Linked DNA regions of Archangium violaceum. The protein of the gene in region 2 interacts with the protein of the main gene of each other region in a pairwise test. Links are inferred from orthologs where the notes say so. Each region holds a gene or a part of one and is shown on either strand. Other genes may lie near its edges.

Region 1 (3,387 bases), 7.4 Mb from region 2 along the record:
GGTTGATGCGCATCACGGGGATGTCGGAGGAGGACGAGGTGGTGCTCTCGTACCTGCCACTGGCGCACATCGCCGAGCAGATGGTCAGCCTCCACGGGCCGTTGATGGTCGGCGCCGAGGTCTACTTCGCCCAGTCCCTGGAGTCGCTGCCCCAGGATCTGCGCGACGCCCGGCCCACGCTCTTCTTCGCCGTGCCGCGCGTCTGGGAGAAGTTCAAGGCCCGCCTCGAGGAGGCCCTCCGCGAGCAGCCGGCGGCCCGCCAGAAGGTGGTGGGCTGGGCGCGCCGGGTGGCCAGCGAGCGCCACGCCCGCGCGCTGCGTCAGGAGCGTGTGCCCGTGCACCTGGAGGGGCAGTACCAGCTCGCCCGGCGCACCGTCTTCCCCGCGCTGCTGGCGAAGCTGGGTTTCGAGCGCACCCACTTCTTCTCCAGTGGCGCGGCCCCCATCGGCCGGGACGTGCTCGAGTTCTTCACCTCGCTCGACATCGTCATCCGCGAGGTCTACGGCCAGTCCGAGGTGAGCGGGCCCACCACCTTCAACGTCCACGGGGCCACGCGCCTGGGCTCGCTCGGCCGTCCCATCCTGGGCGTGGAGGTCCGCATCGCCGAGGATGGGGAGATCCTCGTGCGCGGAGGGGGCGTCTGCCAGGGCTACTTCAAGGACGCCGCCGCCACCGCGGAGCTGCTCGAGGGGGGCTGGCTGCACTCGGGTGATGTGGGCGAGCTCGACCCCGAGGGCTACCTCCACATCACCGGTCGCAAGAAGGAACTCATCGTCACCTCCGGTGGGAAGAAGACCGCCCCCGCCCACATCGAGATGCTCCTCAAGGCCGTGCCACCCGTGGGTCACGCGGTCGTCATCGGCGAGCGCCGCAGGTTCCTCGTGGCCCTCCTCACCCTGGAGCCCGAGCGCGCCCGTGCTCTCGCGCGTCAGTACGGTTGGCCCGAGGACCTTCCCACGCTCGCCGCGGATCCCCGCCTGCGCCAGCACCTGCACGAGGCCATCGAGCGCGAAGTGAATCCGCGCCTGGCCCGTTTCGAGACGATCAAGCGCTTCGCCATCCTCCCCGAGGACTTCACCATCGCCAGTGGAGAGCTCACCCCCAGCATGAAGATGCGCCGCCAGGTCATCGAGGCGCGCCACGAGGCGCTCATCGCGTCCCTGTATGCCGAGGCGGAGGACTCCGAGGCCCGGGCGTCCTGAAACGTCGAAAGGGCCAGGGCGTGGATCCGTAGACCCTCACCCCGGCCCTCTCCCAGAGGGGGAGGGTGCTCGGAACCCGAACACCCTCTTGCCCTGCTGAGTCCTACTTGCGGTCGTTCATCGGCACGAAGTCGCGCCGCTTGGGACCCGTGTACACCTGGCGCGGACGGGCGATCTTCTGCTCCGGATCCTTCACCATCTCCTCCCACTGCGTCACCCAACCCACCGTGCGCGGAATGGCGAAGAGGACCGGGAACATCTCCACCGGGAAGCCCATCGCCTCGTAGATGAGGCCCGAGTAGAAGTCCACGTTCGGGTACAGCTTGCGCTTGACGAAGTACTCGTCCTGGAGGGCGATCTTCTCCAGCTCCACCGCGATCTCCAGCAGCGGGTTCTTGCCGGTGACCTCGAAGACCTCGTCCGCCACGCGCTTGATGACCTTCGCGCGCGGATCGTAGGACTTGTACACGCGGTGACCGAAGCCCATCAGCTTCTTCTCGCCCTCGCCGCCCTTCACCGCCTTGATGAAGTCCGGCACCTTCGATACGTGGCCGATCTCGCGCAGCATGCGCAGCACGGCCTCGTTCGCGCCACCGTGCAGCGGGCCGTAGAGCGCCGCCACGCCCGCGGCCACCGCCGAGTACGGATCCACCTCGGAAGAGCCCACCGTGCGCACCGACGTCGTCGAGCAGTTCTGCTCGTGGTCGGCGTGCAGGATGAAGAGCACGTCGAGCGCCTTCTCCAGCGTCGGGTGCGGCTTGTACGTGCTGGTGCCGATCTTCCGGATCATCGCCAGGAAGTTGCCCACATAGGACAGCTCGTTGTCCGGGTAGACGTACGGCAGGCCCATGCTGTGGCGGTACGAGAACGCCGCGATGGTCGGCATCTTCGCGATGAGCCGCGTCATCTGGATGCGGCGGCTGCGCTCGTCCTTGGTGTTGCGGGCGTCGGGGTAGAAGCCCGAGAGCGCCGCCACCGTCGAGGACAGCATGGACATGGGGTGCGCGTCATAGCGGAACCCGTCCATGAAGGTCTTGATGTTCTCGTGCACGTACGTGTGGTGCGTCACGAGGTAGGTGAACTCGTCGAGCTGCTTCTGCGTCGGGAGCTCCCCGTTGAGCAGCAGGTAGGCCACCTCGAGGAACGACGAGCGCTCCGCGAGCTGCTCGATGGGGTAACCCCGGTACTCGAGGATGCCCTTGTCGCCATCAATGAAGGTGATGGCGCTCTTGCAGTTGGCCGTGTTGAGGAACGCGGGGTCGTAACCCATCAGACCGAAGTCTTCCTCCGAGACCTTGATCTGCCTGAGAGCGTTGGTCCGAATACAACCGTTCTCGATCGGGACCTCGTACGTCTTCCCGGTACGGTTGTCCGTAATGGTCAGCGTGTCCTTGGGCATGGGCGGGACTTTTCACAGGCGGCAGAGTGCTTTCAACAAAAAAGAACCACACCCGGGGAGGCCGCGTTTCCCCCTGGGCAACACCCGTTTCACGACGTGAGTCGGACCCCAGTGCGTTCCAATTGTCGCCAGAAGCCAGGGAAGCTCTTCTCTACGCATTCAGGTCCGGTGAGGGTCAGGGGAACACCTGACACAACAGAGAGAGTAGCCGCGACCATCGCTTGACGGTGATCTCCTTTACTGTCCATGGAGAAGCGCGGCGGATGGGAGGTAGGAGGGTGGATTGTCAACGTCTCGCCATCCAGGACGGTCTTCCCGCCGAATGCGTCCACCAGTGTGCGGATGCCCTCCAGCCGGTCGCTCTCCTTGAGACGCAGGATGCCCACGTCGGTGAGGGTGGAGGGGCGGGGAAGCACGCACGCGAGCGCGGCCAGGGTGGGTAGCAGGTCCGGGCACTCCTTGCCCGAGGCCACCAGCCCGTCCCGGGCCGTCCCCGTCATGCGCAGGGTGTCCCGGGGGCCGGGGACCGCCTCGAGGCCCGCTCGCTCCACCAACTGCACCAGGGCCTGGTCCGGGTGGGCACTGGAGAGGTCCGCCCGCTCCACGCTTCCCCCGGTGCGCCAGGAGATGAGCAACAGGTAACCCAGGGAAGACCAGTCACCCGGCATCGCCGGGGGGCGCTCGGGGGCACGGTAGTCCGTCACCTCGAAGCGGCCGTCGTGTTCCAGGACGGTGAAGCCGAAGCGGCGCAGCCAGGAGACGGTGAGCTCCAGGTAGCCCGCGCTC
Region 2 (4,321 bases):
GCTCACCAGCTACGTGCTGGCGGGCACCGCGCGCGAGGGCACCCAGACGATGGACTTCCAGTTCGCCTACCGCGCGCCGCAGAAGATGCTGGGGACGCTCGGCGCGCCCAGCTCGCGCACCTTCGCCTGGGACGGGGAGCACCTCTTCGAGCGTGACGACACGGCGAAGAGGTTCCGCACCCATGACGGCGGGCTCGGCCCGGAGGCGCGCACGGAGTTGCTCACCGGGCTCTTCACGCCCTTCGCCCCCGAGGGCTTCCGCGCCCCCCTGCTGCCGAGCCAGGGAGTGAGCGCTCGCCGGACCACGCACCCGCGCGGCCCCGAGGCCGTGGAGCTGACGGTGAAGCCCACGGGCAGCGACGTGGAGGTGACGTACGTGCTGCGCTGGCCCGGCATGGACTTCCTGGGCAAGCGCACCCGCAGCGGCGACGCCACCGCGGAGCTCCGCGTGGAGGAGGAGCAGTGCGAGCAGTCCCTGGCCCTGTGCGTCCCCAAGCGGCTGACACAGTGGACCGCGGGACAACAGGTGGCGGAGACCCGGCTCACGCGTGTGGAGCTCAACCCCGCCCTCCCCTCGGAGACGTTCACCCTCGGCGCGCCAGAGGGTTATGCCGTTGAGACGAAGACGCTCGCGGAGTTCGGGGCGCCCTAGCATCCCCGTCCGGGGTTGAACCCGCCCGGCGCCGTCCCCACCTTCCGCACCGGGAAGGAGTACGACGGAATGGCCCTGGTGCAGAACGTCATCTTCGATGTGGATGGCACGCTGGTGGACTCGGTGGACGAGCACGCAGAGGCCTGGAGGCGAGCCTTCCTGGAATTCGGCCGGGACGTGCCCTTCGCGCACGTGCGCAGCCAGATTGGCAAGGGCGCGGACCAGCTGGTGCCCGTCTTCTTCACCGAGGACGAGCTGGAGAAGTTCGGCCAGGAGCTCAGCGACTTCCGCTCCGCGCTCTTCAAGCGCGAGTTCATGCCCAAGCTGCGCGCCTTCCCCCGCGTGCGCGAGCTGTTCCAGCGGCTGCGCCAGGACGGGCTGCGCATCGCGCTGGCCTCCAGCGCCAAGGGCGACGAGCTCGAGTTCTACATGCGCCTGTGCGGCATCGAGGGGATGTCGGACGGCGAGACGTCCAAGGACGACGCGTCGAAGTCCAAGCCCCACCCGGACATCTTCGATGCGGCGATGGAGCGGCTGGGACGGCCGGACCCGCGCACCGTGGTGGTCATCGGCGACACGCCCTACGACGCGCTCGCCGCGAGCAAGGCGGGGGTACCCACGGTGGGCGTGCTGTGCGGCGGCTTCTCCGAGGAGGACCTGCGCACGGCCGGCTGCCGCGCCATCTATAAGGACCCCGCGGACCTGCTGGCCCACTATGAGTCCTCGCGCGACACCTGGCCGTGGGCCGCGGACGCGGTGGCCGCCGCCAAGGACGAGGAATCGCGCTGACGGCGCCTCGCTCCCTCTCCCGGCATGCGAGTGGAGGAGAGCGCCGGGCCCGGGTGCCCGCCCCGCACTGGCTGGCGGACCCGCTCGTGCACATCCTTGTGGGCAATGGCAAGCGAGGCTTCTCCAGACGTCGCCCTGAGCGCCCCCACCACCAAACGCGGCGCCCTCGATGAGGGGCCCGCGCTCCTGATCATCAACAGCAAGTGTCGCATGGGACGCAAGGCCCTCCCGGCCACGCTCGCGGCGCTCGAGGCACGGGGCATCCCCCTGGCGGCCAGTCACCGGCTCTCCCGCCACAAGCGGATGGACCAGGTGCTGCGCGAGGCCCTGGAGAGCGGCGTGCGGCGCATCCTCGTGGGCGGTGGAGATGGCACGCTGAACAACGCCATCCAGCACCTGCTCGGGCGCGAGGTGACTCTGGGCGTGCTGCCGCTGGGCACCGCCAACGACTTCGCGCGCTCGCTCGGCATTCCGCCCACGCTCGAGGCCGCCTGCGACATCATCGCCGCGGGCTACACGGCGCGCGTGGACGTGGGGCTCGCCAACGGACGGCCCTTCCTCAATGCCGCGAGCCTCGGCCTGGCCTCCGCCATCGCCCGGCGGCTGACGCCCCGCTTCAAACGGCGCGTGGGCAAGCTGGCCTACCCCGTGGCCGCCGTCGCCGAGCTCTGGGAACATCAGCCCTTCCACGTTCGCATGGTCACGGACAGCGAAGAGAAGGAATTGGACGTGCTCCAGCTCGTGGTGGGCAACGGGCGCTACCACGGCGCGGGCAACATGGTGACGCCCGACGCCACGCTCGACGACCACCGGCTGGACGCCTACACCATCGCCGCGCCCTCGGCGGAGTCCGGACGCGAGGGCACCGGACTGGGCCACATGCGGGACCTCTCCACCCTGGCACGCATCGCGCTCTCTCTGCGCCGGGGCGAGCACGTGGCCCATCCGTCCGTCTCCGCCCTGCGCGGCGCCCACCTGTACGTGGACGCCCAGCCGCCCCAGGACATCAACGCGGACGGGGAAATCATCGGCCACACCCCCGTGCGCTTCGAGCTGGCCCCCGCGGCCCTCCGCGTCTACGCCCCAGCGCCCGCGCCCGCGCCCACGACCCATTGAGTTGGGATTTCGGAAGACAACCGGATCGCGGTTAGGCTCTCGCGACGGGGAAGGGTTCGGCCCTCCCCATCGCGGAGAAGCCCGTGCGCCAACGTCCCCTCTTCCCGCTCCTGGTGGCCGCGCTCCTGTCCATCGCGGCGCTTCTCCTGCTGTGGCTCCGCCCCCGGAACCTGGAGGAGACCGCCGGCACGGCGACCGTCGCGGCCCGGGCCTCCGTGCGTCCCGGGCACGCCGACAACGCCTCCGCCCGCCCGCCTCCGCGCCCGACTCCGCCGCTCGACACGCCCGCGACGCTGGCCGATGGCAGCTTCGTGGTGCGGGTGGTGGTCTCGGGCGCTCCCGTTTCGGGGGCGACGGTGCGCGCCTGGTCGAAGGGCCCGGACAACGGCCTGGGCCAACCCACGTGGCGCCGCGCGGGTGAAGGGACGACGGCGGAGGACGGCACGCTGCGGCTGCCCGCGGCACCGGGCCTCTACCTCCTCACCGCCCGCGCCGGGGGCCTCGCTCCCGCGCGGCGCGAGGTACCCCGGCCCACGGGTGAGTCGGAGACGCTGGTGGAGCTGTCCCTGCCGGCCGGTGTCCCGCTGCGGGGACGCACGGTGGCCGAGGGCCGCGACGGCGACCCCGTCCCCCTGGCCGAGGTGACGCTCCGTCCGTACACCGGGTCGGGTCCCTCGGCGCGAGCCCATGCGCTGCCCGAGGAGGTGGAGGTGGCGACGAGCGATGCGCGCGGGCGCTTCGACTTCACCGGACTGGCGCCGGGCCGCTACGAGCTGGTGGCGGAAGCTCCGGGCTTCAGCCCGCGGACGATGCGCTTCGTGTCGGTGCCCGCCTCGGGCGAGCTGGTGGTGGGATTGTGGGCGGCCTCCACCCTGGAGGGCTTCGTCCTGGGCGCGGACGGACAGCCGACACCGGACGCGGAGGTGCGGGTGCTGGGCGGGCCCTCGAGCTTCCGGACCTCCACGGGCGCGGGCGGCGGCTTCTCCCTGGAGGTGCCTGGCGGGACGTATTGGGTGATTGCCCACAAGGGCCACCAGGTGGGACGGGCACCGGGCCTCATCGTCGTGGCACCCGGAGAGACCGCGCGCGAAATCACGGTGCGGCTCGGGGCCTCCGGGCACCTGTCGGGCACGGTGACGCACGGAGCGGACGCGAGGCCCGTGGAGGACGCGTTGGTGGCGGTCGGCCCGGCAGGCGCGGGCGGTGAGCTGGGCCGCGTGCGGACGGACGCGGCGGGCCACTACGCCCTGGAGCTACCACCGGGTGACTACGACATGACGGTGTCGGCCCCGGGCCACACGGGCACCTCTCGCGAGGGGCTGGTGGTGGAAGCGGACCGGTACACCGTGGCGGACTTCCGCCTGGAGGGTACGGCGTCGGTGGAGGGCACGGTCGCGGATGCGCGGGGAGGCCTCCTGGCGGGCGTGGCCGTGCGCGCGAAGCGGATACGGGACGCCTCGGGCGAGGAGTACTTCACGCGCACCGGCTCGGCGGGGGCCTTCGTCCTGGAAGGACTGCCGGTGGGCACGGTGCAGGTGCGCGCCAGGCAGGACAACTCGGCCGTGTGGACGAGCAGGACGGTCCAGCTCGGCACGGGCGCGCGCACCCGGGTGGACTTCATCCTCTCGGAGACGGGCCGGGTGATGGGCCGGGTGACGCAATCCTCGGGCGCGCCATTGCCCGAGCCCGCGCTGGTCCGCGCGATGGCGAAGCAGGGCCAGGGCGGAGTGCTCGACATGGGCCTCGCCGACACGGACGCGGAGG

The links. Proteins that work in one complex are often made in the same cells at the same time.
Region 1: the proteins of JQX13_RS07765 (region 2) and JQX13_RS39310 interact in binary tests that used the Escherichia coli proteins (3 or more experiments, as listed by UniProt). The link is inferred for Archangium violaceum from one-to-one orthologs.

Annotation. Positions count from the first base shown.
Region 1 is NZ_CP069338.1:9,287,692-9,291,078, forward strand. What follows is about bases 454-3,387. They hold JQX13_RS39310 (citrate synthase), read right to left. Parts: upstream 2,602-3,387; coding sequence 1,306-2,601; downstream 454-1,305. Other genes in these bases: JQX13_RS39305 (AMP-dependent synthetase/ligase), read left to right, coding at 454-1,202; JQX13_RS39315 (3-phosphoshikimate 1-carboxyvinyltransferase), read right to left, coding at 2,691-3,387. Outside these bases: more of JQX13_RS39305, read left to right, coding at 1-453.
Region 2 is NZ_CP069338.1:1,839,413-1,843,733, forward strand. Bases 698-3,604 are described here. They hold JQX13_RS07765 (lipid kinase), read left to right. Parts: upstream 698-1,651; coding sequence 1,652-2,557; downstream 2,558-3,604. Other genes in these bases: JQX13_RS07760 (HAD family hydrolase), read left to right, coding at 728-1,441; JQX13_RS07770 (carboxypeptidase regulatory-like domain-containing protein), read left to right, coding at 2,641-3,604. Also shown: JQX13_RS07755 (hypothetical protein), read left to right, coding at 1-652; more of JQX13_RS07770, read left to right, coding at 3,605-4,321. UniProt on the Escherichia coli protein: In vitro phosphorylates phosphatidylglycerol but not diacylglycerol; the in vivo substrate is unknown.